Regions from separate parts of the Streptomyces sp. NPDC048516 genome, predicted to be linked through region 3. Evidence: riboswitches for the same ligand, from Rfam matches in the RefSeq annotation. Region 3 holds a riboswitch; each other region holds the start of a gene.
The links. A riboswitch is a leader RNA that binds a small molecule or an ion and turns the genes downstream of it on or off. The one in region 3 is predicted to bind thiamine pyrophosphate.
Positions count from the first base shown of each region.

Region 1: it holds a riboswitch for thiamine pyrophosphate, as region 3 does, so the genes downstream of both, ACGFR7_RS17830 (thiamine ABC transporter substrate binding subunit) here and thiO (glycine oxidase ThiO) in region 3, are expected to answer to the same signal.
Region 2: it holds a riboswitch for thiamine pyrophosphate, as region 3 does, so the genes downstream of both, thiC (phosphomethylpyrimidine synthase ThiC) here and thiO (glycine oxidase ThiO) in region 3, are expected to answer to the same signal.

Region 1 is NZ_JBICWS010000008.1:94,994-104,562, reverse strand. Features, by position in the region: gene ACGFR7_RS17860 (phosphatidate cytidylyltransferase) at 1-821, shown strand, start outside; gene ACGFR7_RS17855 (multicopper oxidase family protein) at 984-2,777, opposite strand; gene ACGFR7_RS17850 (DUF1152 domain-containing protein) at 3,510-4,604, shown strand; gene ACGFR7_RS17845 (hypothetical protein) at 4,960-5,085, shown strand; gene ACGFR7_RS17840 (hypothetical protein) at 5,163-5,579, opposite strand; gene rlmN (23S rRNA (adenine(2503)-C(2))-methyltransferase RlmN) at 5,809-6,915, shown strand; TPP riboswitch at 6,949-7,069, shown strand; gene ACGFR7_RS17830 (thiamine ABC transporter substrate binding subunit) at 7,174-8,256, shown strand; gene ACGFR7_RS17825 (ABC transporter permease) at 8,232-9,569, shown strand, end outside.
Region 2 is NZ_JBICWS010000004.1:454,647-464,215, forward strand. Features, by position in the region: gene ACGFR7_RS11640 (IclR family transcriptional regulator C-terminal domain-containing protein) at 1-53, shown strand, start outside; gene ACGFR7_RS11645 (SsgA family sporulation/cell division regulator) at 157-579, shown strand; gene ACGFR7_RS11650 (YibE/F family protein) at 834-2,276, opposite strand; TPP riboswitch at 2,308-2,464, shown strand; gene thiC (phosphomethylpyrimidine synthase ThiC) at 2,458-4,242, shown strand; gene ACGFR7_RS11660 (hypothetical protein) at 4,404-5,288, opposite strand; gene ACGFR7_RS11665 (metallophosphoesterase) at 5,519-6,658, opposite strand; gene ACGFR7_RS11670 (LacI family DNA-binding transcriptional regulator) at 6,910-8,010, opposite strand; gene hisC (histidinol-phosphate transaminase) at 8,417-9,496, shown strand.
Region 3 is NZ_JBICWS010000007.1:42,972-52,540, forward strand. Features, by position in the region: gene ACGFR7_RS15985 (thiazole synthase) at 223-1,077, opposite strand; gene thiS (sulfur carrier protein ThiS) at 1,087-1,314, opposite strand; gene thiO (glycine oxidase ThiO) at 1,311-2,564, opposite strand; TPP riboswitch at 2,562-2,674, opposite strand; gene ACGFR7_RS16000 (NAD(P)/FAD-dependent oxidoreductase) at 2,830-4,125, shown strand; gene ACGFR7_RS16005 (Rv2175c family DNA-binding protein) at 4,282-4,647, shown strand; gene thiE (thiamine phosphate synthase) at 4,763-5,455, shown strand; gene metF (methylenetetrahydrofolate reductase [NAD(P)H]) at 5,628-6,545, shown strand; gene ACGFR7_RS16020 (hypothetical protein) at 6,582-7,880, shown strand; gene ACGFR7_RS16025 (phytoene desaturase family protein) at 8,007-9,524, opposite strand.

The DNA.
Region 1 (9,569 bases), on a different contig from region 3:
AGAAGAGCGCGGGCCGCAATCTGCGCGCCGCGATAGGGGTCGGTATCGGCCTCGGCGCGATCATCGTTGCGTCGCTCTTCGTCTACAAGCCTGTCTTCATCGGCGTGATAGCGATCGCCGTAGTGGTGGGCCTGTGGGAGCTGACCTCGCGGCTGGCGGAGCGCAAGGACATCAAGGTGCCGCTGGTGCCGCTCGCGGTCGGTGGGACCGCCATGGTGGCCGCCGGATATGTCCGCGGCGCCGAGGGCGCCTGGGTGGCGATGGCGCTCACCGCGCTGGCCGTCCTCGTCTGGCGGATGACCGAGGCCCCCGAAAACTATCTGCGGGATGTCACCGCGGGCGTCTTCGCGGCGTTCTACGTGCCCTTCCTCGCGACGTTCGTGGCGCTGATGCTCGCGGCCGAGCCCGACGGGCCGGAGCGGGTGCTGACCTTCCTGATGCTGACGGTGGTCAGCGACACCGGCGCGTACGCGGTCGGCTGGCGGTTCGGCAGGCACAAGCTCGCGCCGCGCATCAGCCCCGGAAAGACCCGCGAGGGACTTGCCGGCGCGGTGCTTTTCGCGATGGTGGCCGGCGCACTGTGCATGGAATTCCTGATCGCGCACGGGGCCTGGTGGCAGGGCCTGCTGCTCGGCCTCGCCGTCGCGGCCAGCGCCACCCTCGGCGACCTCGGCGAATCCATGATCAAGCGCGATCTCGGCATCAAGGACATGGGCACCCTGCTCCCCGGCCACGGCGGCATCATGGACCGCCTCGACTCCCTGCTGCCGACGGCGCCGGTGGTGTGGCTGCTGTTCGTGATCTTCGTGGGGTCCGGCTGAACCCAGGGGTCTCCTGATGCCTGTGAGGGGCCCGCCGCACCGAGCGGCGGGCCCCTTTCGCATGCGCAGGCGGGAGGGAGAGGCAAGTGGACCGGCCGCCCTTGCCCGGGCAGAGGGATCCCGCCTCCGAGCCGGTGCCGGTACATCCGGTCAGCCGCTCTCTCAGTGGCCGTGGCCGCCGCTGTGGTCGGTGCCGCTGTGGTCGTTGTGGGCGACGATGGTCCACGGGCGCATCAGGTCGTCGTCTTCGTGTTCGAGGATGTGGCAGTGGTGGACGTACGTCGCCGGCAGCTTCGTGCCGCTGTTCGGGATCGACGCGATTGTCTCCGTCGGCGGGCTGAATTCCTGAACGATGATTCTGGTCACCGTCTCCGGATAGGACTTGAAGGTGTCCTTGTCGGACCGTGCTTCGTCCGGGTCCGGCGGACTCGGTGGGCCGGTGAGATAGTGCGCCAACACCGGCCGGTCCTCCGGTTTGCGGCCGCCGTCGAGCCACTTTTCGTAATCCGCCTGGTAGGCGGCTGCATCGATCGGCTGCCTGTTCAGCACCTGGAAGTTGACGAGGTGAACATGCATCGGGTGGGCGTCGTGGTTGGGGTTGATGTACTCCCAGATTTCTGCCGAGCCCGCCTTGATGAAGTCCTGGGACGGCTCCATGAAGGGCAGCGCGTTGAACGTCATGGTGCCGAAGAGCTTGTGCTGGTACGTGACCCATTCCCGCCGGCGGATGCCCGGCTTCGGCTCGATGGGCGCGACCGCCGGCAGCTGGAGTTTCTTGGGCGGAGTCGTCCTGTCCGCGCCTCCGGACAATCGTTTGGTGACCCGGAACTGCATGATTTCCGAAATCACCGGCCCCATGCCGGGCATGCCGGGGTAGTGGACCGGTGCGTGGTAATTCTGCAAGGTGATGTTCGTTCCCATGGGCATCTGACTGAAGTCGACGATCAGGTCGTACCGCTCGGCCGGCGAGATCAGGAAGTTCAGCATCTGCAAGGGAGCACGGAAGCCGCCGTCGGTGCCGATCAGCCAGAACGGCAGTGTGGGCTGAGGCAGTACGTCCCTGGGAACGTCGAACCTCAGCCGCCAGAAACGCTCGTTCGACGCGTTGAGAATGCGCAGCCGGTAGCGTCGCGGCTCGACCGCCAGGAAGGGGTACGCCTTCCCGTTGACGACCGGGGTGTCCTCGCCCTCCCTCTGGGCCATGGTGTAGGCGAGTGAGCCGTCCCGGTGGAAGGTCCGGTCCTGCAGGATGAGGGGGACCTCGAATTCGCCTCGCGGCAGCCTGAGCCGCTCGTCGGCGGGGTCACGAATGAGGTAGAGACCGGCGAGGCCCGCATAGACATTGACGCTGGTCATTCCCATGCCGTGATCGTGATACCAGAGCATGCACGAACGGTCGTGATTGGTGTAGGCGCAGATCGCTTCGTTGGGTTTGACCCGGCTCGGGTCCAGGGTGGTGTAGGACTCGGCATGGAAGCCGTCCGGGCTGAACGAATGCAGCGGCATTCCGTCGGACTGTGGCGCCGTGAAACCACCGTGTTGGTGCACGACGTTCCACACGTTGATATTCGGGGGAAAGGGCGGTTCGCTCTTGTAGGGCGGCGGAGGGCTCGGGGCGAGCTGGGGGTCCCCGTTGCGAATGCCGTCGATCACGGACTGGAACAGGTGGGTGGTCGGCAGCTTGTTGCGGTATTTGACGACCGTCGGATGGTCCCTGGTCACGCTGAGCGTCGGCCCCAGATAGCCCATGCCGATCGGCCTGCGAGGGTCGTGCGGGTTCGTGGCCCAGTACCCCCATACGGTTGCCGGCCCGAGATCGCGGTGGAAGCGCCACGAGCCCTTCCGCATCGTGATCTCGTAGTAGTCGGCGCCCGGATAGACGGAAGGATCCGAGATGGCCGTCATCGGCCTGGGCAGCGGATCGACGTACCTCTCCAGCGGAGGGGTCTGCGGCACCGCGCTGTCCGCGGACCCGGTTCCGTGAGCGGGTGACGCATCCTCCTGAGCTCCCAGAACACCCCGTGAGAGCATCATGCCCGCACCACCCAGGGCACCGGCCGTGGCGCCGGCCATGAGGAATTTCCTTCGCCCGAACATCGTCTTCAGCCCTCCGCCGCCTCATGTGACGTCCACAGGGGTACAGGGCTGGTTCCGACCGTTGCTGCAGCACGCCGGTCCGGTCCGGGAAAGCCACTCATTGAGCCGACCTCGGCAGAAATCCGGCAGCTATCGCAATGAGAATTGGATGGAGGAGGAGAAGGGGAAGGGGGAGGGGGAGGGGGAGGGGAAGAGGAAGGGAGGCGCTATTGCTGTCGGTCTGAACCCATGTAAATCCGTCTCTCCTGGCCGGCACAAGCAGCGGTTGACATCAGCCTCGCGGCCGACGGCGAAGCGGGCGCGCCGGACGGCGTCCCCCGGAAGGTCACCGATACCGACGTCGAGCAGGTCATCGCCAAGACGCTTGAGCGTCGGGGCGCGGGGCGTTACCGGCGGAGGCTGGGCGGGGTGTGGAGCGTGCTGACGCAAGGCGGAGGACGGAGTCGACGCGGAGCGCGGCGAGTGATGGCGGCGCCTGGGGTCCCCGTGCTCGAAGAATGAGGGGAGGGTGTGCCCTCCGCGGGTCGCCGCATGACCGGAACGGCAGGTCGTAGGCCGTGGGCCGGTACAGCAGCCCGTACGCTGACGCACGTGACGCGCTTGATTGTGGCAGCAGGAGGAGGCGGCGACGCTGTTGCCGCGGCGATGCTGGATGCCGCCCTCTATGGCGGCGAGAGTCCGGCGGTGGTCCTCACCTACTCGTGGGACCGTCTCTTGGTGGACCCCGTGCCGGGCCCAAGAGGGCCGGCCAACTTCACCGGCCTCCGCCCGCTCACCCGCAGCGTCCAGGCCGTACCCGCCGACGCCGCACCGATTGCTCCCGCGGGCTCGACGCTTCCCCGGCTGGCCGCAGAGCTCCCGCAGACCTTCGCGCTGATCGATCCGCACCATGGCGCCGAGGGAATTGTTCGCCAGCTCGAAGAGCTGGTTCAGCACTTGGAGCCGGACTCCGTCGACCTCCTTGACGTGGGCGGCGACATCCTCGCTCAGGGTGACGAGCCCACCCTTCGCAGTCCCCTTGCCGATGCCCTCACCCTCGCGGGGTGCTGCGAACTCAACTTCCCCGTACGGCTCCTGGTCGCCGGTCCCGGCCTCGACGGCGAACTGCCCGCCGACGTCCTGCGTGATCGCTTGGGTCCCGTTGTCCTGAGGCTCAGGGCCGAGCACGTCACACCCGCCGGCGTGGTACTGGAATGGCACCCTTCCGAGGCAACGGCCATGCTGGCCGTCACGGCACGAGGCGTCCGCGGTCTGTGCGAAGTGAGGGACGTCGGCCTGCCGGTCCCGCTCACCGACGACGGCCCTGCCGTGTACGAGGCCGATCTCGACGAGGCCCTGAACCGCAACCAGCTCGCCGGAGCGATCCTCGCCACGGAGAACCTGCACCAGGTCGAGCAGCACAGCCGGGAAATCTGCGGCTTCTCCGAAATCGACCACGAACGCGACAAGGCCAGTCGGCCCGGCAGCCAGCCCGCCCAAAAGCTCGGTCCGGAAGCCGTACTCCACCAGCTCGACGAGTTCGAAGCCGACGCCCGGTCCCGCGGGATCACCCACACCACGTTCCGCCGGCTCACCGAAGCCTTCGGCCTCAGCGGCAACCAGCGCCAGGACCTCAGAGCCCTACTGCTCAGCAGCCGCCCGGAGCAGTACCAAGCCCCGCTCTGGCACATCCCGTCCGGAGCTTGAGCAACAGCTTTCTCCACGAGTTCAAGCTCCCGGCTGCGCTCCGCTCCGGCGGGCGGGCTTCCCGGCTCCGCTCGGGGCGCCGCTCCAGCGTCCGGCCCCCTCCGCCCCGGCTGAGGCGACGCCCGCCGGCATGTGGATAGGGCCGGAGACCGTGGGGTCGCAGGGTCGGAGCCAGTAGCGTGCTCGGATATCCCGGATTCACGTGTCTGCTCCGGCAACGATGCGAGTGCATCGGCTCGAACAATCCGCGACAGATCGCCTGCCGTGCCGCCACTGGCTGTGATGTGGCCAGCGTTGATGCCGGCGAGCGCAACTTTCTGCCCCGCACATCGACTCCGAGCAGCACCCTTCCGCGTTGGCTGCTGCCTTCGGGATCGACGAGTGGTCGGGGGACCTCACGCCGGAGGGCGACGACACCGAAGAAGATCACGATCTACAGCTCGGGTACTGGAGGAGCCGGGGTTGGTCGCCCGCCTACTGACCTGCCGATCCATCGTGGAGATCACCACCAGGCTTACTAAGCAGTGATCAGCCCGTCTGGCTCTGCTGCAGCTGATCTCAGGTTAGAGCGTGGAGGGTCACGAACGAACGCCGCTCGATGAAGTGCTCGAAGGCCGGTTGCACCTCGCCATTCACGAGATCGACGCCGCAGATGAAGAGCTCGGGGCGGTTCGACAGCAGCTCGAAATCCCGCATGGCGTCTGCGAACCGGCACACCACGCCTGGCTCGGTTGCGGAGTCGATGACCAGCACGTGGCTGTGCAGGGCCACAGGTGTCTGGCGGGCCCAGCCCACTACGTCTTCGTCCGAGACGCCATCCAGTGCCAGCGACCGGTGCGGCAGGTCTCGCCAGTCGATGCCGCCGCCTTCCCACGGGAGTGCGCTGAGGTAGGCATCGAACCGGGCAGACAGGAGCATGGGCTGTACGTCCGCGCCATGCTCACGGAGCCAGAGTTCGATCTGATCAATGCGCATCGCCGAAAGGCTAGATCAACCGGGGATCGCCTCCCGAGCAGGGGAAGAGCCGTTCCTCAGTGGCCGGGCCGCCCGCGGTCCGCCGGCAGCGCCACGTGACCGGAGGACGTCCTGGGCCGCCTCGGGGCCGTGCGAGGCCGGTCACCGGCGACCGGGGCCACAGCGGGTGACCGCCCCCTCACCCCTCCCACCTGGGCGCCCGTAAATGATCTGCCACACTGGACGCACCATGCCTGCACCCGGAGAACTCACTTTCGTCGCGCCGCGTGGGGCCAAGAAGCCTCCGCGGCACCTTGCCGATCTCAGTCCCGTCGAGCGTCGCGAAGCGGTGGCCGCGATCGGGGAGAAGCCGTTTCGCGCCAAGCAGCTGTCGCAGCACTATTTCGCCCGTTATGCGCACGATCCTGCGCTGTGGACCGACATCCCGGCGGCGGCGCGCGAGAAGCTGGCGAGCGAGCTGTTGCCGGATCTGATGAAGGTCATGCGGCACATCTCGTGTGACGACGACACCACGCGCAAGACCCTGTGGAAGCTGCACGACGGCACGCTCGTCGAGTCCGTGCTGATGCGCTACCCGGACCGGGTCACCATGTGCATCTCGTCGCAGGCCGGCTGCGGGATGAACTGTCCGTTCTGCGCAACGGGGCAGGCGGGCCTGGACCGTAATCTGTCGACCGCCGAGATCGTGCACCAGATCGTCGACGGGATGCGTGCGCTGCGCGACGGCGAGGTGCCGGGCGGGCCGGCGCGGCTGTCGAACATCGTCTTCATGGGGATGGGCGAGCCGCTGGCCAACTACAAGCGGGTGGTCGGGGCGATCCGGCGGCTGACCGACCCCGAGCCCGACGGGCTGGGGCTGTCCCAGCGGGGGATCACCGTCTCGACGGTCGGGCTGGTGCCGGCGATGCTGCGGTTCGCCGACGAAGGATTCAAGTGCCGGCTGGCGGTGTCGCTGCATGCGCCCGATGACGAGCTGCGCGACACCCTGGTGCCCGTCAACACGCGCTGGAAGGTGCGTGAGGTACTGGACGCGGCCTGGGAGTACGCGGAGAAGTCCGGGCGGCGGATCTCGATCGAGTACGCGCTGATCAGGGACATCAACGACCAGGCGTGGCGCGGTGACCTGCTGGGACGGCTGCTGAAGGGCAAGCGCGTCCATGTGAACCTCATTCCGCTGAATCCGACGCCCGGCTCGAAGTGGACCGCCTCGCGTCCCGAGGACGAGCGGGCGTTCGTCCAGGCCATCGAGGCGCACGGCGTGCCGGTGACCGTCCGCGACACCCGCGGCCAGGAGATCGACGGCGCCTGCGGGCAGCTCGCGGCCTCGGAACGCTGACCGCCCGCTGGTACTGTGTGATCGAACAAATGCATCATCCGACAGGGGAGCGCCACAGCGCTGAGAGTGCGGAAGCGTCGTAGAGCTACGGTGCCCGCAGACCCTTGAACCTCGCCCGGGTCATTCCGGGTAGGAAGTTCGGTCGTCACTCATGCTGTTTGCGCCCCGCCCCGGGCCGCCTTCCTGCGTCTTCGGACGCCGAGAGTCGCGGACACCGGGCGGGGCCGCGTCTCTTCCTGGCCAGCCAGGAGGAAATCAGTGAGCACCACGAGCAGAATCACCGCCACGGCGGTCGCCGCCGCGGTCGGCATGTCCGCGCTGGCCGCCTGCGGTGCCCCGGGCGGCGGGGGAGCGGACGCCAAGACCGTCACGCTCGTCAGCCATGACTCGTTCAACGTCTCCAAGTCGGTCCTGCGCGCCTTCGAGAAGGAGAGCGGCTACAAGGTCAGGATCCTCAAGGGCGGGGATGCCGGGAAGGCCGTCAACCAGGCGATCCTGTCCAAGGGAAATCCGCAGGGCGATGTGTTCTTCGGTATCGACAACACGCTGCTCTCGCGCGGTCTGCACGAGGGGATTTTCAGCCCGTACAAGGCCAAGGGGCTGGCGGACGTGCCGGCGGGGCTGCAGCTCGACAAGGGCGAGCACCGTGTCACCCCGCTCGACTACGGCGACATCTGCGTCAACTACGACCGCGGCTACTTCGCCCGGCACAAGACCGCGCCGCCGAAGACCTTCGACGATCTGCTCGAGCCCCGGTACAAGGGGATGCTCGTGACGGAGAATTCCGCCACCTCCTCCCCGGGGCTCGCCTTCCAGCTCGGCACCATCGCCAAGTACGGGCAGTCCGGCTGGCAGGGCTACTGGAAGAAGCTCAAGGCCAACGGCGTCGAGGTCGTCGACGGTTGGGAACAGGCCTACTACGACCGGTTCTCGGGCTCCGCGGCCGGCAAGGCCAAGGGCAAGGGCGACAAGCCGCTGGTGGTCTCCTACGCCTCCAGCCCGCCGGCCGAGGTGCTGGGCAAGAAGCCCGCGCCCAAGGAGGCGCCCACCGGGGTCGCGGCGGGCACCTGCTTCCGCCAGATCGAATTCGGCGGCCTGCTCAAGGGGGCGAAGAACGAGAAGGGCGGTAAGGCGCTGCTGGACTTCCTGCTGAGCAAGAAGTTCCAGGAGGACGTACCGCTGCAGATGTTCGTCAACCCGGCACGCGAAGGTGCCAAGGTGCCGGAGCTGTTCACCAAGTACGGCACGACGATCGACAAGCCCACGACCCTGCCTCCCGAGACGATCACCAAGAACCGCGAACAGTGGATCAAGCAGTGGTCCTCGCTCGTTCTGAAGTAGTCCGCGGCCGGCGCCCGCGGCCCGTGCGGGGAACGGCGGCGCGGCTCGGCCTGATGGCGGTGCCGCTCGCCTTCTTCGCGCTGTTCTTCGCCTATCCCGTCGTGGCGATCGTCGGACGGGGCCTCACCGACGGCGGACAGTGGCAGCTGGGCCGGTTCGGCGCAGTGCTGAGCGACCCGGACATCGTCCAGGTGCTGTGGTTCACCGTCTGGCAGGCGGCGGCCTCCACGGGGCTGACCCTGCTGATCGCGCTGCCCGGTGCCTATGTCTTCGCGCGGTTCGACTTCCCCGGCAAGCAGGTGCTGCGGGCGGTGGTGGCGGTGCCGTTCGTGCTGCCGACCGTCGTCGTCGGTTCGGCCTTCCTGGCGCTGGCCGGGCGGGGCGGGCTGCTGGACGAGCTGTGGGGCCTGCGCCTGGACACCTCGGTGTGGGCGATCCTGCTCGCGCATGTGTTCTTCAACTACGCCGTGGTCGTCCGGACCGTCGGCGGGCTCTGGGCCCAGCTCGACCCGCGTCAGGAAGAGGCGGCGCGGATGCTGGGGGCCGGCCGGTTCGCGGCCTGGCGCAGGGTGACACTGCCCGCCCTGGGGCCCGCCGTCGCGGCCGCCGCGCTCATGGTCTTCCTCTTCACCTTCACCTCCTTCGGGGTGGTGCAGATTCTGGGCGGGCCCACCTTTGCGACGCTGGAGGTGGAGATCTACCGGCAGACAGCGGAGTTCCTGGATCTTCCGACGGCCGCCGTCCTCACCATGGTCCAGTTCGCGGCGGTGCTGGGCGTGCTGGCGGTGCATGCCTGGACGGTGCGCCGCCGGGAGACCGCCCTGCGGCTCGTGCCGGCGTCGCAGACCGCACACCGGCCACGCGGCCGCGGCCAGTGGACGCTGCTGTGGGCGACGCTCGCCGTCATCACCGTCCTCCTCATCGTGCCGCTCCTCGTGCTCGTGGAGCGATCGTTCGCCGGGCCGGACGGCTACGGAGCGGTGTTCTACACCTCGCTGCGGTCGGCCGCGAGCGCCGACAGCACCTTCGCCGTCGCGCCCCTGGACGCCCTGTGGAACTCCCTCACCTATGGGGCGGCCGCCACGGCGATCGCGCTGGTGGTGGGCGGACTGGCGGCCGCGGCGCTGACCCTCCCCCGCCTGAGCAGAGGCCCATCCGGGCGGACGGCCCTGGTGAGCCGGTTCGTCCGGGGCTTCGACGCCCTGCTGATGCTGCCCCTCGGGGTGTCCGCGGTGACCGTCGGCTTCGGATTCCTGATCAGTCTCGACACACCGCCGCTCGATCTGCGCGCCTCGTGGTGGCTGGTGGCGCTC
Region 2 (9,569 bases), on a different contig from region 3:
GAAAAATGGCGGAGTCGGCACTAACGACACTCGCCTTCTCTGTCAGTATCTGAAAACTCACTCCTTGTGATCTGCTTGCGCGTGGCAGACGATGGCGCCAATAGGGCCACGGGGATGTTTCCCGGCCATCTCCGATCAAGTGCGGGGCAGTGGTTGATGACCGACACAGTTCAGGCAGAAGTGATCATGAGCTTCGTCGTTTCGGAAGAGCTCGCGTTCCGGATTCCGGTGGAGCTGGACTTCGCCAGCGCCGATCCGTACGCCGTCCGCCTCACCTTCGATTTGCCCGGCGACGCGCCCGTGACCTGGGCGTTCGGTCGAGAGTTGCTGCTGGACGGGCTGAGCCGGCCGTCCGGTGAGGGGGATGTGCGTATCGAGCCGGCCTCCCCCGCGCACCTCAGTGATGTCTTCATCAGCCTTCAAGTCGGCCCCGAGCGCGCGCTGTTCCGGGTCAGTGCGGCGCCACTGGTCGCTTTCCTCGACCGTACGGACCGGCTCGTACCGCTGGGTAAGGAAGAGGTCTGCGACACCCTGGAGGCTGTACTGGACCGCATCCTCACGGAGGCACCGGCCGGCTGACCCGCCCCGGTCGCCGCGTCCGCGCCGACGCCCTACGGGTACGCAGGCCCCGCCGCGTACCCGTGCCCCTCCCTGCCCGTGCCCCTCCCTGCCCGTGCCCCTCCCTGCCCGTGCCCCTCCCTGCCCGTGCCCCTCCCTGCCCGTGCCCCTCCCTGCCCGTGCCCCTGTCGCGCTGCCTGCCGGTCGCTGCCCTCCGCCCGCCCGTCCCCGCTCCTCTCGCCCGTGCGGGGACGGAAGCCGTCCCCGCAGCTCCGTCACCGCTTACGGCGCCTGCCGCGTCCCCCGCGACGGCCCGGGCGGCTCTCCGCGGCGCCGGTCGCCATGCCGGCACCCACCACGTCCCCGGAACCCGCCCCGGATTGCCGGACGACTCCCGGCCCGCTGTCGCCCGGCATGCCCGGCCCCATCCGGTCCGCCGAGACCACCAGTGCCGCCAGCAACGTCGTCAGCGGCACTGCGGCAACCAGCCCGATGCTGCCTACGAGTGTGCGGACGACCTCCTCCGCGACCACTTCGCTCGTCGCGACCGTACCGACGCCGCTCTGTGCGATCGAGAACAGCAAAAGCAACGGCAGTGCGGCGCCCGCGTAGGCCAGCACAAGGGTGTTGACGACGGACGCGATGTGGTCCCGGCCGATCCGCATCGCGGCGCCGTAGAGCTTGCGCCAGCCGGCCGACGGGTCGGCCTCCTTGAGTTCCCAGACGGCAGCGGTCTGCGTCACCGTCACATCGTCGAGCACCCCCAGAGACCCGATGATGATCCCGGCGAGCAGCAGGCCGCGGATCTCGATATCGGGGTACAGGCCGTGCACCAGCCCCGTCGTGTCGTCCGTATTACCGGTCAGCAGCGCCCAGTTGATGAACACCGACCCGAGCAGCCCGATCAGCAGCAGCGAGGCGAGGGTGCCGAGTACGGCCACCGATGTACGGGCCGTCAGGCCATGGCACAGGTACAGCGCGATCAGCATGATCGCGCTTCCCCCGACCACTGCCACCACCAGTGGGTTGGAGCCCTGCAGGATCGCCGGGAGGATGAACAGCGTCAGGACCACAAAGCTGGCCGCCAGTGCCACCAGCGCCAGTACTCCACGCAGTCGGCCGACGATGACCACCGCGAACGCGAAGAGGGCGGCCAGTACCCACATCGGGAGCGTCCGGTCGACATCGCTGACCGCATACTGCAGATCTTTCGGCGCCTTGGGGGAGTACGCCACCACCACCTCCTGGCCGGTGGTGTAGTGCCGTAGGGCGTCCGGCGTCACCACCGCCTGGAACGTGCGTCCCGCGTTCTCTCCCGTGGTGACTTTGATCGTCGCCTGCTGACAGGGCTTGCCCTTGGTCCCTCCCCCGGCCGGTGGCTGTCCCGTCGGGGAGGAGGGCTGGGGCTGCTGCTCGGCATGGACGTCCGCGCAGTTCACCTCCGCCACTTTGACGACTCTGGCCTGCTCCGTGGGCTGGTCGAAGCCGACCCCGGACGGCTTATGGCCAGGCGCGCCGCCTGGCCAGAGCACGACCAGACCGACCGCTACCGCGGCGGCAAAGGGGATCAGTACTGCCGCGATGACCTTGCGCAGATGCCGGGAGACGGGCGCGGCAGGGCCGTGGCCGTGCGCGTGTGAGTGCACGGCGGAAGGGTGGTGGGACTCGTGAGGGCTCACCGCCCGATCATTGCAAGAACTCCGGGGCCCCCTGTTCACTCCGCCGCATCGGCCGCTACCGTGGTGCCACCTTTGCAATCGCGGGAGCTCGGAGCACCGGGCTGAGAGGGCGCTGACCTTCGTCCCAGCGGCGTTTCACGTGAAACGCCCATGGACGCAAGCCGCTGCGTCGACCGCTGAACCTGTTACCGGGTAATGCCGGCGTAGGGAGTTGGGTCTCATGACTCTGCAGGATGCACGCACGCCCGAAAACGGAAACGGTGCCGACGGCAGCGGTGAGCCGCAGATCGGCTGGCACAAGGGCTATGTCTCCGGATCGCGCCCGGATCTTCGGGTCCCGGTCCGGCGGGTGCACCTCACCAACGGCAAGGACGTGACGCTCTACGACACGTCAGGGCCGTACACCGACCCGCATATCGATACCGACGTCCGCCGTGGTCTGGCGCCGCTGCGGGAGAACTGGATCATCGCTCGCGGCGACACCGAGGAGTACGCGGGGCGCCCCCCGCGGCCCGAGGACGACGGCCTCAAGCACACCTCGCCGCGCGGCGGGCTCAAGAACCTCGACGCGGTCTTCCCGGGCCGCCCCCGTCAGCCGCGCCGCGGCCGTGACGGCGCCGCGGTCACCCAGCTCGCCTACGCCCAGCGTGGCGAGATCACCGCGGAGATGGAGTACGTCGCCCTCCGCGAGAACGTCACCCCAGAGTTCGTCCGCGACGAGATCGCGGCCGGACGCGCGGTGCTGCCGTCGAACATCAACCACCCGGAGATCGAGCCAATGATCATCGGCAAGAACTTCCTGGTGAAGGTGAACGCCAACATCGGCAATTCGGCGGTCACTTCCTCCATCGAGGAGGAGGTGGAGAAGATGACCTGGGCGACTCGCTGGGGTGCCGACACGGTCATGGACCTCTCCACCGGGCGCAATATCCACACCACCCGCGAATGGGTGCTGCGCAACTCCCCCGTCCCCATCGGCACCGTGCCGCTCTACCAGGCACTGGAGAAGGTTGACGGCAAGGCCGAGGAGCTGACCTGGGAGATCTACAAGGACACCGTCATCGAGCAGGCCGAACAGGGCGTCGACTACATGACGGTGCACGCCGGTGTGCTGCTCCGTTATGTCCCCCTGACGGCCCGCCGTAAGACCGGCATCGTCTCGCGCGGCGGCTCGATCATGGCGGCCTGGTGCCTGGCGCACCACAAGGAGTCGTTCCTCTACACGCACTTCGAAGAGCTCTGCGAAATCCTCGCCTCGTACGACGTCACCTACTCGCTCGGTGACGGCCTGCGCCCCGGATCCATCGCGGACGCCAATGACGAGGCGCAGTTCGCGGAGCTGCGTACGCTCGGCGAGCTGAACACCATCGCCAAGCGGCACGGCGTCCAGACGATGATCGAGGGCCCGGGGCATGTCCCGATGCACAAGATCAAGGAGAACATCGACCTCCAGCAGGAGATCTGCGAGGAGGCCCCGTTCTATACGCTCGGCCCCCTGACCACCGATATCGCGCCCGCCTACGACCACATCACCTCCGGTATCGGAGCGGCGATGATCGCTTGGTGGGGTACCGCCATGCTCTGCTACGTCACGCCCAAGGAGCATCTGGGCCTCCCGGACCGCGACGACGTCAAGACCGGCGTCATCACGTACAAGATCGCGGCTCATGCGGCAGACCTGGCCAAGGGGCACCCGGGCGCCCAGGAATGGGATGACGCGCTCTCCGATGCCCGCTTCGAGTTCCGCTGGGAGGACCAGTTCAACCTGGCCCTCGACCCGGACACCGCGCGCGCCTTCCACGACGAGACGCTGCCTGCCGAGCCGGCGAAGACGGCCCACTTCTGCTCGATGTGCGGCCCGAAGTTCTGCTCGATGAAGATCAGTCAGGACATCCGCCGTGAACACGGGGGTGACCTGGCGATCGACCCCGAGGCCGGAATGGCCGAGAAGTCGAAGGAGTTCGCGGCCGCAGGCAACCGCGTGTACCTGCCGCTCGCGGAGTAGCCCACCGTCGGGAGTCGCTCCATCGGACGCCCGGACTCGCTCCTTCTGCCACCTCTGGCGGAAGGTCCCCACCGAAAGGCGGGGGCCTTCCGCCTGCCCATGGTGCGGCATCCTGAGCGCCCTTCGGTGACCCGCAGGGCGCCGGGCCGCCACCCCGGGCACTAATCCGCCTGGTGGTCGGGCCCCCCGTAATCCGGGCTGGTGAAATCCGGGCTGGAGTAGCGCGGCCGGGAACCCGAGGAGCCGCTGTCGGGGCTGGTGAACTCGGGGCGGGTGTAGCCGAGCGTGGGGATCCGGCTCTCGGGCGGTGGAGTGCGGCGGGGGACATAGCGTGCCGGGTCGTCGTCCGGAGTGGCCGCGGGGTCGGCAAGGGCCTCGCGGAGAAAGGGCAGCACACCGCGCTCCAGGAGGGCACGGCGCCACACCTCACGGGCGTGGTCCAGCGCCTCACCCAGCTCGTCGGCTCTGGCGGCCTGGGGCGACGAACCATTGCGCAGCGCCGTGATGAGCAGTCCGGCCATCGCGACAAGGGTCCCCGCGGCGGTCAGTGCCGCGAAGATCCAGCCGACGTTGACCAGTGGCTGCGCCAAGGACTTGTCGGGGCTGATGGCGCGCAGCACATAACCGATGAGGAGGAAGAGCACCGCGGCGATGCCGGCGAGGACGGGAGCGAGGACGGCGACCATGGCGGTGAGCCCGGCGCCGGTGTTTTCGGCCCCGCCCAGGGCCGTGGCGCCGGCCGGTCCTGGACTCCCGTCGGCCTCCAGGCTCTGCTCCTCGTCGCCCGCCGCGACGTGGGGCGGCACGGGCGTCGGTGCGCGCCACTCGGCGCGGAGCTGTACATAGCGTTGGTATTCGGCCGTGGCGCACGCGGCGATGGCGGTGGTCGCGCTGAGCGCCATCGTGCGCAACTGCTCGTTGTTGAGGTGGTTTTCCGCGACGGCGGTGAAGTCGTCCGGGCGGTATGCGGCGGTACGCAGCGCCTCATCAAGGATCCGCGCAAATTCCGCGCGGTCCTCGTTCAGCAGGTGCGGAGCGCTGTTCATGTGGATCCCCCGATGCTCCGTAGGGCCGTACGGCCGGCGTTGGCCGGGCAGTGGGCGGAAACGGAGGAGAGCCTGCTACGGATAGTCCGATGGTAGAGCGACTGCGGCGCGGGGTGACAGAGAGTTTACGGAATTTGAGTAATGCCACGACCGGTTTCCGCCCGTGGCGACCCCCGGCGGTGCGCCCATCGCCCGCCGTCCGCCCTTCCGTACGCCTGCCCCGATAACGTTCAGCCGGCCAGCGGAAGTTGAACGACCAAAAGCTTTCCGGCCATGGTGATACCGCCGTCCATGGCGATGGCCAGACCGTCCGCGTAGACATGCGGACCCTCGACCGCCACGCTCTCGCTCTCGCCGTCCTCGGCGCCGACCTCGCCCAGCAGATAGGGGATGGGGCTGTGGCCATGTACGACGCGGTCGCCACCGTAGGCGTCGAGGAGTTCGCGTACGGCGTCCGAGCCGTCCTCGTCGCGGAAGGCGAAGCGCTTGGTGAACTTGCGGAACAGATCCCAGACTTCGTCCGCGTCGCTGCGGGTGAGCACGTCGTGGACGGTGTCGTTGACGGCCTCGATGGAGTCGCCGTATTCGAGGTAGGCGGTGGTGTCGGAGTGCACGAGCAGATGCCCGTCCTCCTCCATCACGGCGTCCAGGCGGGCCATCCACTGGAGGTGGTGGTCCTCCAGGCGGTCCATATCGGTCTTCTGGCCGCCGTTGAGGAGCCAGGCGGCCTGGAAGGAGGCGGTGCCGGCGCCGGACTGTACGGGGGTGTCGCCGAACCGCTTGGCGCCCAGCAGCAGGAGTTCGTGGTTGCCCATCAGGGCCTTGCAGTAGCCGCCGGCCGCCGCTGCCTCGGCGGAGAGCTGCATGACGAGGTCGATGACGCCGATGCCGTCCGGGCCGCGGTCGGTGAAGTCGCCGAGGAACCAGAGCCGGGCATTGCCGGCCGCCCAGTTGCCGTCGGCGTCGATCAGGCCCTCGGCGGCCAGCGCCTCGCGCAGCTCGTCGTAGTAGCCGTGCACGTCGCCGACGACATACAGCGGACCCATGCCCTCGGGCGCGTCGGGGTCCTGGGCCGGTTCGGGCACCGGGACGACGGCAGGGCGGTCGATGAGGGTGTCCGTGCGCTCGGGCGCGATGACCGGGAGGTCGCGCGCGGTCGGGGTGTACTCCTCGGGGAGCTCCGCGGGCGGGGCGGCGGGCGACACCACGGGGGGCGCGGCGGGTGGAGCGGCAGGAGGCGCGGCCGGGGTCCCGGCGGGCAGGTGGAGCGGCGGGCCGGCAGGCGGCACGGGGGACCCGGCGGACGCGCCGGAGGGAACTCCTGGCGGCGGTACAGACGCCGGAGTTTCTCCTGCCATGGTCCACACCATGGGTCCCTGACTGGCCCCCTGAGTCATCGACCCCTCCACCGTTGCGCCGCCGTGCACCTCTCGGACCTTTGCCTGGTCGACGGCGGTCCGCGGTGTCGTGCGCCCATCATAGGAATGCCGATCGCGGGTTGTGACGCACCCGGGGGTGGTCAATCCGCCGAAGCCCGGCATTCGCGGCGGATTTATCCCGGGATCGCCCTGTTTTTTCCTCGTAGAAGTGATCACACCGTCGCTCGTATGTGGGAGCACGCTCAGTCGCCGGTGGGCCCTCGCGGTGGGCTGATGGTCGTTCTCGGGGGACGCCGCTGGGACGAGGCCCGGATGATCAGATCGGTAGGTATCACCTGTTCGACGGGCCGGCCGTTGTCGAGCCCCTCGATGGCGTCGATGAGGATCTGCACGACGGCGGTGCCGATACGGCGCGGTTTGAGGGACAGCGTGGTGACGGGCGGCTCGGTGGCGGCGTAGAGGGTGGACTCGCTGCAGCAGACCAGCAGCAGGTCCTCCGGCACCCTCAGCCCGTAGCGCCGGGCGGCGGCGAGCAGGTCCGTGCCGTTGGGGTCGAAGAGCCCGTAGACGGCGTCCGGGCGGTCCGGGCGGGCCAGCAGCCGGTCGGCGGCGACGGCCCCGGCACAGGGGTCGTGTGCCGGGTAGGACTCGTACACAGGCTCCTGGCCGACCCGCTCGCACCAGTGCAGATAGGCGGTGGTCGACAGGCGGGTGTAGGTGTCGGTGGTGTTGCCCGTGAGCAGGCCGATGCGACGGGCGCCGGCGTCGGCGAGATGGTCGAGCAGGCCGAGGACGGCCGCCTCGTGATCGTTGTCGACCCAGCCGGTGACGGGCAGCGTGCCGCCGGGGCGGCCGTCGGAGACGACGGGGATGCCGTGCCGGACGAGCTCGGTGACGACGGGGTCGCCGTCGGCGGGGTCGATGACGACGGTGCCGTCCAGGGCGACGTTGGACCACACGTCGTGGCGGGAGGTCGCGGGGAGGATGACCAGTGCATAGCCCCGGGCCAGGGCCGCGGAGGTGGCCGCTCTGGCCATCTCGGCGAAGTATGCGAATTCGGTGAAGGTGAAAGGTTCATCCCCGTACGTGGTCACGGTCAGGCCGAGGAGCCCTGACTTGCCCGTACGGAGGGTGCGGGCGGCTGCGGACGGGCGGTAGCCCAGCCGGTCGGCCACCTCGCGGACATGGCTACGGGTGGCGTCCGGAAGCCGGCCCTTGCCGTTGAGCGCGTCGGAGACAGTCGTGATCGACACTCCGGCTGCGGCGGCCACGTCCCGGATGCCCGCCCGCCCCAGCCGGCGACCGGTCGACCGGCTCACCTGATGCTTCCCTGCTGCTGTCATGGCGAGCCGATAGTAGGGCTCATTAGGGCCATTCGCGGGGCTTGGACGAGGGCTGTGCAGAGGTACGTTTCTGCATGGCCGGAAGCGCTCAATTCTCATGAAAGCAAAGGAAGTTGGCGCGATAGATGATCATTTCGGCGGAGATGTGGTGCGTTTGCCTGTCGATCGGTTCAGGTCTCGAAGCGGCCTCAAGTCACCTTGACGGGGGACGCGCGCCACGGAGTGAGCCACCGGCGCACGCCGAACCGGACGGCGCCCCCTGGAGGCTCCGCGCGGGGCTACCCCGCGCCTGGCCGAGGGGTGCGGCCGAGCTCGGCGGCGGGGCGGGGGCTGCCGCCGAACGGGTCAATCCTCATAAGGTGTGCAGTATTGGAGAAGAGGCAGGACGGTCGAGGAGGACCCTGCGGTGAGCGAGAAGACCCCGAAGCTGCGTGCTGCGCTGGACGGCATCCCCACCTACAAGCCGGGCCGGCCGGCGGCGGCCGGCGGCCCCGTCACGTACAAGCTGTCCTCCAACGAGAACCCCTATCCGCCGCTGCCGGGCGTCCTGGAGAGCGCGGTGACCGCTGCCGGTGCCTTCAACCGCTACCCGGACATGGCCTGCACGGGCCTGATGGCGGAGCTGTCCGAGCGGTTCTCGGTGCCCCTGGAGCATCTGGCGACCGGCACCGGATCGGTCGGGGTGGCACAGCAGCTGGTCCAGTCGACGGCCGGTCCCGGCGATGAAGTGATCTACGCCTGGCGGTCGTTCGAGGCCTACCCGATCGTCACCCAGGTCTCCGGCGCCACCTCCGTGCAGATTCCGCTGACCTCCGGTGAGGTGCACGACCTGGACGCCATGTTCGCCGCGATCACCGACCGGACCCGGTTGATCTTTGTCTGCAACCCCAACAACCCCACCGGTACCGTCGTCCGCCGCGCGGAGCTGGAGTCCTTCCTGGACCGGGTGCCGAGCGATGTGCTGGTGGTGCTGGACGAGGCGTACTGCGAATTCGTGCGCGATCCCCAGGTGCCGGATGGCATCGAGCTCTACCGCGACCGCCCCAATGTGTGTGTGCTGCGCACCTTCTCCAAGGCGTACGGCCTGGCGGGGCTGCGGGTCGGCTTTGCGGTGGCCCATGAGCCGGTGGCCGCGGCGCTGCGCAAGACGGCGGTGCCGTTCGGGGTGAGCCAGCTGGCGCAGGAGGCGGCCGTGGCGTCGCTGCGCAGCGAGGCGGCGCTGCTGGAGCGGGTCGATGCGCTGGTGGCCGAGCGGGCGCGGGTGGTGGACGGGCTGCTGAGGCAGGGCTGGACGGTCCCCGAATCACAGGCGAATTTCGTCTGGCTGCGGCTGGGGGACCGCACGACCGACTTCGCGGCGGCCTGCGAGCGGGCCGGTGTGGTCGTGCGGCCGTTCGCCGGCGAGGGCGTACGGGTGACGATCGGCGAGGGCCCGGCGATGGACCTGTTCCTGGAGGCCGCGGAGGAGTTCCGCAAGGCGCTGTAACCCGTCGTCGAACGAGTGCCGAGGCCGTGGGTCTGCTGACCTGCGGCCTCGTGCGTGATGCGGGCTTTCTCGC
Region 3 (9,569 bases):
CCGTGGTTGTCGCCCGCTTCGGGGCCCGCTGCGCGGTGCCACCGCCGCCCGCCTGCGGCGGGGGCGGGTCCGCTGCGCGGCGCTTTCGGGCTGCGGTGACGGGCCTGAGGGGCAGGGGTGGGGGAAGAAGGGCCGTGGGGTGTGCGTGACGGGTCGGGTGCGGCTCGTGGGCATGGGGCAAGGCAGGGCGGCACCACAACGGCGGGCAGCCGAAACGTGGGGCTAAAAAGCCGGCCGCTCGGGGTCGAAGGCGGCCACACCGTCCGTCGGTGAGGAGGCCAGCGCGAAGTGTCGCTGGGGGATGCGCCCCGCGCGGTACGCCAGTCGGCCCGCCGTCACCGCGTGGCGCATGGCGGACGCCATCAGCTCCGGCTCCTGGGCGCGGGTCACCGCGGACGCCAGCATCACGGCCGCGCAGCCCAGCTCCATGGCCAGTGAGACGTCCGACGCCGTGCCCGCGCCCGCGTCGAGGATGACGGGGACGCCGGCCCGCTCGGTGATCAGCTGGAAGTTGTGCGGGTTGCGGATGCCCAGGCCGGAGCCGATCGGCGAGCCCAGCGGCATGATCGCGGCGCAGCCCACGTCCTCCAGCTTGCGGGCCAGCACCGGATCGTCGTTGGTGTAGGGCAGCACGGTGAAACCGTCGTCCACCAGGGTTTCGGCGGCGTCCAGCAGCTCGATCGGGTCGGGCAGCAGGGTGCGCTCGTCGGCGACCACCTCCAGCTTGACCCAGTCCGTGCCGAGCGCTTCCCGGGCGAGCCGGGCGGTGAGCACGGCTTCGCCCGCGGTGAAGCAGCCCGCGGTGTTCGGCAGCACCTTGATCTTGTGCCGCTCCAGTACGGAGAGCACCGAGCCCTGCACGGTCGGATCCAGCCGCCGCATGGCGACCGTGGTCAGCTCCGTACCGGAGGCGAGCAGTGCCCGCTCCAGGACGTCGAGGCTGGGTGCGCCACCGGTCCCCATGATCAGGCGGGACGCGAAGGTGGTGCCGGCGAGGGTGAGGGGGTCCCCGCTCGCGGCGAAGTCGCTGCCGGATGCGGCGGGGGCCGTTCCCCGGAGCGCTGCGGTGTCGGTCATGTCTGCGGATCAGCCTCCCTGGACCGCGGTGAGCACCTCGACGCGGTCGCCGTCGGCGAGCCCAGTGGCGGACCACCGGGTACGGGGCACCACGGTCTCGTTGACCGCCGCGGCCACCCCGGCGGGTGCCTGGGACAGCGTCGCGACGAGCCGGTCGAGGGTGAGCCCGCCGGGGATCTCGCGGGTCTCCCCGTTGACGGACACCGAGACGGTGGGGGTGGGTGGGGCGGCGTTCATACGGGCTGCTCCTGTGGGGCACGGGTGCGCTCGGACCCCGGCGCGGCGATGGGGGTCCCCCCGTGCCGTTCAGGCGTGGGGGAGAAGCGCGCGGGGGAGAAGGGGCGGGCCTCTTCGGGAAGGAGGCCGGTGGCCAGTACCTCGGCCATCGCGTCACCGGTGACGGGGGTGAGCAGCACCCCGTTGCGGAAGTGGCCGGTGGCGAGGTGGAGGCCGGGCAGGGCGGTCGGCCCGAGCATCGGGGCGTTGTCGGGGGAGCCGGGGCGCAGACCGGCGCAGGTCTCGACGAGCGGCAGCTCGGTGATGCCGGGGACCAGTTCGTGGGCGTCGCGCAGCAACTCGTAGACGCCGCCGGCGGTCACGGTGGTGTCCCAGCCCAGCTCCTCGCTGGTGGCGCCGACGACCAGTTCGCCGTTCTCGCGCGGGACCAGGTAGAGCGGGCCGCCGCGGACGACCGCCCGTACGGTGCGGGAGAGGAAGGCGGGGCTGCCGGCGGGCATCTCCGGCAGCCGCAGCCGCAGTACCTGGCCCTTGACCGGCCGCACCCGGGGCAGCACCTCGCCGGGCACGCCGGCGAGCCGGCCGCTGTGGCTGCCCGCGGCCAGCACGACCTGACCGGCCGGCACCCGGGTCCCGTCGGCGAGTTCCGCGCCGGTGGCACGGCCGCCGTCGACCGTCAGCCGCACGGCCGCGCTCCGGTGGAAGGCCACCCCGGAGCGCACACAGGCGGTCAGCAGCGCGCTCGCCAGCCGGCGCGGATCGACCTGATGGTCGCCGTCCACCCGCAGCCCGCCGCGTACCCCGGGGGCCAGCATCGGCTCCAGGCGCCGGCACTCGCGCCCCGTGAGCCACTGTGACTCCAGTTCCGAGCGGATCTGCAGGGCGTGCAGTTCGCGCAGATGGGCGCGGTCGTCGGCGTCCAGCGCGACGGCCAGGGTGCCGCACCGCCGGTAGCCGACGGCCTGGCCCGCGGCCTCCTCCAGCTCTTCGACGAACCGGGGGTAGCGCCGGGCGGAGGCGAGGTTGAGGCCCAGCAGGGTCTGCTCGCCGTAGTGGAGCTCGGTGACCGCGGCCAGCATCCCGGCCGCGACCCGGGCGGCGCCGCCCCCGGGTGAGGGGTCGGCCACCGCGGCGCTCAGCCCGCGTACGGCCGCCCGCCAGGCGGTGACCAGGCCGATGATGCCGCCGCCGATGACCAGCACATCAGGGCTCTGCGGGGTGGGTTGTGATCGTGTGGCAGCTACGTGCATGGGTGTCCAGCCCCTCCCTTCGCCGGCATGACCCGGATCAGGTTCGTACGGTCGGAGGCCGGTCAGCCTCCCTCTCAGCCCGGTGCGTCCGGGCTCCCGCGAGTGCGTGTATCCGTCACCCTAATACGGGGCCGCGAGGCACCGTAAGGCAGCGCCGCGGCCTCCCGGGGGCCCGCGCCCCGGGCCGCCCGGACGGTGACGCTGTGTCAGAGATCTCCTTGCGCGCTGCTGCGAGCCGCCTCACACCCCGTCCTAGAGTGATCGGGTGAGCGAGCAGAGCAAGTCCTCCCAGGCCCCTGACCGCACGCCGCACGTCGTGATCGCCGGCGCCGGAATCGCGGGTGTGCAGACCGCCGTCGCCCTGCGCGAACAGGGCTGGCCCGGCGCGATCACGCTCCTCGGCGACGAGCCCCACCAGCCCTACGACCGTCCCCCGCTGTCCAAGGCGGTACTGCTGGGCAAGGCCGAGGGCTCCACCTTCGACGTCGACTTCGCAGCGCTCGGCATCACCCTCCACCTCAGCCGCCCGGTCACCGCCCTGGTGCCGGACGCCCATGTGATCGAGACGGCCGAGGGCCCGGTCCCCTACGACTACGCGGTCCTGGCGACCGGCGCCGACCCGGTCGTGCTGCCCGGCAGCGAGGGACTGCCCGGCGTCCATCTGCTGCGCACCCTGGACGACGCCAAGCGGCTGCGGCCGGTGCTCGCCGCCCAGCACGAGATCGTGGTCGTCGGGGCCGGCTGGATCGGAGCCGAGTTCGCGACCGCGGCGCGCGAGGCGGGCTGTGCGGTCACCGTCGTCGAGGCCGCCGACCGCCCGCTGGCCGGTGCGCTGCCCGCCGAGGTCGCCGCCCATATGACCGGCTGGTACGCGGACGCGGGCGCGGAGCTGCGCACCGGCGCCCGGGTCGCCTCCGTCACGGCGGGCGCGGTCACCCTCGACGACGGCACGGTGCTGCCCGCCGACGCGGTGGTCATCGGGATCGGCGCCCGCCCCGCGACCGGCTGGCTGGCCGGCTCGGGCGTCGAGCTCTCGCCGCGGGACGGCTCCGTACTGGCCGACGAGCAGCTGCGCACCTCCGTGCCCGATGTCTATGCGGTCGGCGACTGTGCCTCCTTCCCGTCGGGCCGCTACGGCGCCCGCCTGCTGATCCACCACTGGGACAACGCCCTCCAGGGCCCGCGCACGGTCGCCGAGAACATCGCCCGCGGCGAGGCGGAAGGGGTGGCCTACGACCCCGTTCCGTACTTCTGGTCGGAGCAGTTCGGCCGGTTCGTGCAGTACGTGGGCCACCACGGGGGCGCCGACGAGCTGGTCTGGCGCGGTGACCCGGCCGGGGCCGCCTGGTCGGTGCTCTGGCTGCGCAGTGAGGGGGGTCTGCGCGAAGCGCCGTCGGACCGGGGCGGTGGTGGGCGACGGGAGGGCAGGCTCGTCGCGCTGCTGGCCGTGGGGCGGCCCCGGGACCTCGCCCAGGGGCGCAAGCTGATCGAACGGGGCGTGGCCCTGGACCGGGAGCGGGCCGCGAATGCGTCGGTGCCGCTCAAGGCCGCGGCGCTGTAGGCGGGCGCGGGCTCCGGGAGCCGGGCGCGGGGCGCCCGGGAGCGCGGTGACCGGCGGTGGCCGGCCGGGCGCCGGCCGTCACCCTCCGGTGTGCGGCAGGCCTCCGATGGCGATGCCCGGCTACCGGCTGTCAGTGGGAGGTGGCAGGCTTGTCCTGTGACCGAGATTGACGCAAACATCGATGGACTCGTCCCCGCCTGGCTCACCCTCCCCGACATCGCCGAACAGTTCGGCGTCGAGGTGACGCGGGTCCGGCAGCTGGTCAAGGAGGGCCAGCTGATCGCGGTGCGCCGCGGCGAGAACCGGGCGCTGCACGTGCCCGCCGATTTCATCAAGGACGACAAGGTGGTCAAGGGCCTCGTCGGCACCCTCACCCTCCTCAAGGACGACGGTTTCACCGACGAGGAGATGCTGGAGTGGCTGTTCACCCCGGATGAGACCCTGCCCGGCACGCCCGCCCAGGCGCTGCGCGAGAATCGCGGCACGGAGGTGAAGCGCCGGGCCCAGGCGCTCGCCGTCTGACGCCATGACGCGGCCCGCACTTCGGCAGCCGCATCAGCATCCGTAACCGCATCCGCGGGGCGTACGGACCGGAAGGCCCGGCCCGTACGCCCCCGACCTGGGGGGAAGCCGCCCGATGACCACCGCACGCCCGGCTCTGTCCGATGCCAGGCTCTACCTCTGCACGGACGCCCGCCGGCGCCAGGGCGATCTCCCGCAGTTCCTGGACGCGGTGCTCGCCTCGGGTGTGGACATCGTCCAGCTGCGGGACAAGGGCATGGAGGCCGGCGAGGAGCTGCGGCATCTGGAGGTCTTCGCGGACGCCTGCCGGCGGCACGGCAAGCTGCTCGCGGTCAACGACCGCGCGGATGTCGCCCACGCGGCGGGCAGCGATGTTCTGCATCTCGGGCAGGGCGATCTGCCGGTCCCGGCCGCCCGCGCCCTGCTGGGCCCGGACGTCCTCATAGGCCGCTCCACCCACGCCGAGGCCGAGGTGGACGCCGCACTCACCGAACCGGGTGTGGACTACTTCTGCACGGGCCCGTGCTGGCCGACCCCCACCAAGCCCGGCCGCCACGCCCCCGGCCTCGACCTGGTCCGTTACGCCGCGGCCCGCGCTCCCGAGCGCCCTTGGTTCGCGATCGGCGGGATCGATGCCGGAAATCTGGACGAGGTGCTGCAGGCGGGCGCCCGCCGGATCGTGGTGGTCCGCGCCCTCACGGAGGCGGACGATCCGGGAGCGGCGGCCGCCGCACTGGCCCGGCGCATCCGGACCTGGGACGCCCCGGACACCTCCGCACCGTCGCGTCCGGCCCGCGCGGCCGGGTGACCGGGCACCGGGTAACCAGGTGACCTGCGTCACTGTGCGCGGTACCGGGAGCCGGCGGTCTCCTGACGCCCGGGCGACGGGAAAATGTCCACCCAGTGGACATCAACCCGGCCAACCAGGCATTACGCCCGACGCGGTTGGTGTGGGCCCGGCCGGTGGTTAACCTGCCGGTATGGCCCTAGGTACAGCTTCCACCAGGACTGATCGCGCACGAACGGTGCGCGACCTGCTTGCTTCCGGTAAGCAGTCGTATTCATTCGAGTTCGCCGCCCCCAAGACGGAGAAGGGCGAGCGGACCCTGTGGAACGCCATTCGCCGCATCGAGGCCGTCTCGCCGACGTTCGTCTCCGTGACGTACGGCGCCGGCGGCACCTCCCGTGACGGCACGGTGCGCGCCACCGAGCGCATCGCCACCGACACCACCCTGACCCCGGTCGCCCACCTCACCGCGGTCAACCACTCCACGGCCGACCTGCGCAACATCATCGGCCAGTACGCCGACGCCGGGATCCGCAATATGCTCGCGCTGCGCGGCGACCCGCCCGGCGACCCGATGGGCGAGTGGGTCAAGCACCCCGACGGCATCGGCTACGCCGCCGACCTGGTCCGGCTGATCAAGGAGTCCGGTGACTTCTGCGTCGGCGTCGCGGCCTTCCCCGAGATGCATCCGCGCTCGGCGGACTGGGACACGGACGTGGCGCACTTCGTCGCCAAGTGCCGGGCCGGCGCGGACTTCGCCATCACCCAGATGTTCTTCTACCCCGAGGACTACTTCCGGCTGCGGGACCGCGTTGCGGCGGCGGGTTGCTCGACGCCGATCATTCCGGAGATCATGCCGGTCACGAACGTGCGCCAGATCGAGAGGTTCGCTCAGCTCAGCAACGCGGCTTTCCCGCCCGAGCTGGCCGAGCGCATCCTCGCCGTCAAGGACGACCCGGCGGCGGTACGCTCCATTGGTATCGAGTACGCAACGGACCTGTGCGCACGCTTGATGGCCGAGGATGTTCCCGGGTTGCACTTCATTACCCTGAACCACTCCACGGCGACCCTGGAAATCTACGAGAATCTGGGGCTGCACCAGCAGTCCTGATCACGGTGGCCGGCGAGCGGCGGAAGAGGGGCGTATATGGGCTGGACGGTCCTCTACATCGCGTTCGGCCTGGTGGCACTGTGGCTGTTGGGTGAGGTCCTGCTCCAGAACAAGGCGCGGCTGCGCTGGCGGCTACTGGCCTTCGCCGGTTTTCTCGGCGTGGTCGTCGGTGTCATCATCCCGTCAATACTCGTGATCGGGCTGGGACTTGTCGCCTTCGCCATCGGGCAGACGAATGTGACGCTCTCCTTCCGTCGCGGCTTCACCACCGGCTGGGCCCTGCGCGGCATGCCCGGGGCGTCCGGTGACAGCGGCCGGCGCCGGAGGGCCCGCCCGTCCGAACCGCCCCCCGCCGACCCGACGCTGGAGGTCTCCGGCCTGGAGGCGGTGGCGCCCACCGAGGCCCCCGGCCGGGGCGGCGACGGGGGCCCGGACACCTTCGAGAGCACCGGCGGCTTCCAGCGGGTGGACCCCTACGCCGGGCAGGACACCTTTGCCGGGCAGGACACCTTCGCCGGGCAGGACACCTTCGCCGGGCAGGGCACCTACGGCGGGCCCGGTACCCCTGCGGGGCAGGACGGCTTCGCCGCGCAGGACACCTTCGTTGCCGGGCAGGAGGCCTTTGCCGCGCAGGAGACCGTGGTCGGACAGGGCTTCTACGGCTACACCCCCGGCGACGACTACCGCGGCCAGGACCCGTACCAGGGGCAGCAGCAGGATCAAGATGCCTACGCCACCCAGGCGTTCGCCGTCCAGGACGACTTCGCGCGGCCCGACAACGCCGCCGTCTACGCCCCCCAGCCGATGCCCGAGGAGACCGGTCAATACGGCATCTACAGCCCCGACGCCCGTGGCCAGCAGCCCGGTTACCACGGTTACGGCGGCTACGACGTCTACGACCCTGCTGCCGGCAACGGCAACGGCAACGGCAACGGCAACGGCAACGGCTATGCGTACGGCGGCGGTTACGACCAGACCGGAGCCGGCCAGGACCCCTACGCCGACCCCTATGCGGCCTACGGCGACGGCCAGGCCCAGGCCCAGGCCCAGCAGGCGCCCTACACCGACCCGTACCTCGGCGGCCAGCAGTACGCCGCCTCCTACGACCCCTACCAGCAGGCGGACCCCTACCAGCAGGCGGACCCCTACGCCTCATCTCCCTACGCGGCGCAGCAGTACGACGCCCAGGGACAGCCGCTCGGCCAGGGGTACGGCGAGACCCCGCCCGGTGGCGTCTGGGTCCCGCAGCAGCGCGACGGCGAACTCCCGCCCGAGCAGCAGCCCTACCCGCCCTACCAGCAGCCGGGGTACGACGGGCAGCAGTACCGCTACTGAGCAGCACCGCTGCTGAGCGGACGAAACGCGCGGCCGATGGCGCGCCGCACCGTCCCGCGGCGGCCCCGGCCCGGACAGCGCCTGCGGGACAGCCTCTGCCGGGACAGCCCCGCCCCGCCCCGCCGCTCAGCTGGAGCCGTGCCAGTCGTCGCCGTTCACGATCAGGCCCGCAACGATCGCACCGGACATCCCGGCATGCGCCGGTCCGCCGCCCGGATGCGACCAGCCGCCGACCGTGTAGAGCCCCGGTATCCGGGTGCGGTTGCCGGGCCGCAGGAAGCGGCCTTCGCGGCCGGCCAGCGCCGGTCCCGGCGCCAGTCCGTCCGGCGTCGGCGGCAGCACCTCCCGCCACAGCATCCGCTCCCGCAGCCCGGGAACGGCCGCCTCTGCGATCTCGGTCATCCGCTCCGCGCAGGCCGCCGCGGTCTCCCCGCCCGCCCAGTCGACCGGGCCGGGCGGGGCCACCGTCGCGGTCAGGGTCACCGCCTCATGGGCCTCGTCCGGCCGGGACGCCGGATCGTCCGGGCGCAGCACCGTCACCGTGGGCCGGGCGCACGGGGTCCGTGGCCCGGAGCCGTCGCCGAACACGCCCGCCAACTCGGCCTCGCGGTCCGGGGCATGGACCACCGTCCGGTGCACGGCATCCGCGGGGCGCGCGCCGCGCAGTGCCAGACAGACGGTGAGCCGTCCGGTGGCCCGGTCACCCGGGCCCAGGTCGGGCCGCACCTCGTCGGCACCCCACGGCTCCCTTCCCCCGCAGAGCTCCACCAGCCGCACCGGATCGATGCCCGCGACCACGAACTCGGCCTCGGCCACCCGGCCGTCGGCCAGCTCGACGCCCGCCGCCCGGCCCTCCTTCTCCACGACTGCGGTCACCGCCGTGCCGAAGCCGAACTCCACCTTGCGCGCCAGGCACCGCTCGTACAGCGCGTCGGCCAGCGCCCGCATACCGCCGCGCGGATACCAACTACCGAAGGTCTGCTCCATGTACGGCAGCACGACGGCGCTCGCCGGGGCGCTGCGCGGGTCGAAGCCGTACGCCAGCGTATGGCTCTCCAGCAGCGCGGTCAGCCGGGGGTCGGCCAGCTCGCGGCGCGCCACCTCGGCGAGGGTGGCGGTGGTGGGGCCCTTGCCCCGGCCGAACAGCCCGCGCCTGCGCACCGCCGGATACGGATCGCGCCCCAGCACCCGCCAGTCCTGCCACAGCGGCTCCTCCAGGAGCGGGCGGCGGGTGGCGTCCCAGGCCTCGCGGGCGCGGCCCATCAGGTCGCTCCAGCGTTCACCGAGGCCCGCGCCCAGCGCCTCGTCGAGGGCCGCCAGCACCCCGGCCCGCGAGGCGTTCGGCAGCGAGACGGCAGTTCCGTCGGCGAAGACGTGCCGGCCGGCGGGGTCGACCTGGGACAGCTCGACGCAGCTCTCCAGCGGCTCGCGGCCGGTCTTGAGGAACAGGTCGCGGTAGACGGCCGGCAGATGCAGCAGGCCGGGGCCCGTATCGAAGGCGAAGCCGTCCCGCTCCCGCCGTTGCAGGGCGCCGCCATGGGCCGCGCCGCGCTCGAACACCGCCACCCGGTGGCCCGCGACGGCCAGCCGGGCAGCGGCTGCCATCGCGCCCATCCCGGCGCCGATCACCGCAATCCGTGCCATGCCTGCGACTTTATCCGGACCCACTGACAACGCCGCTGCCAGGCC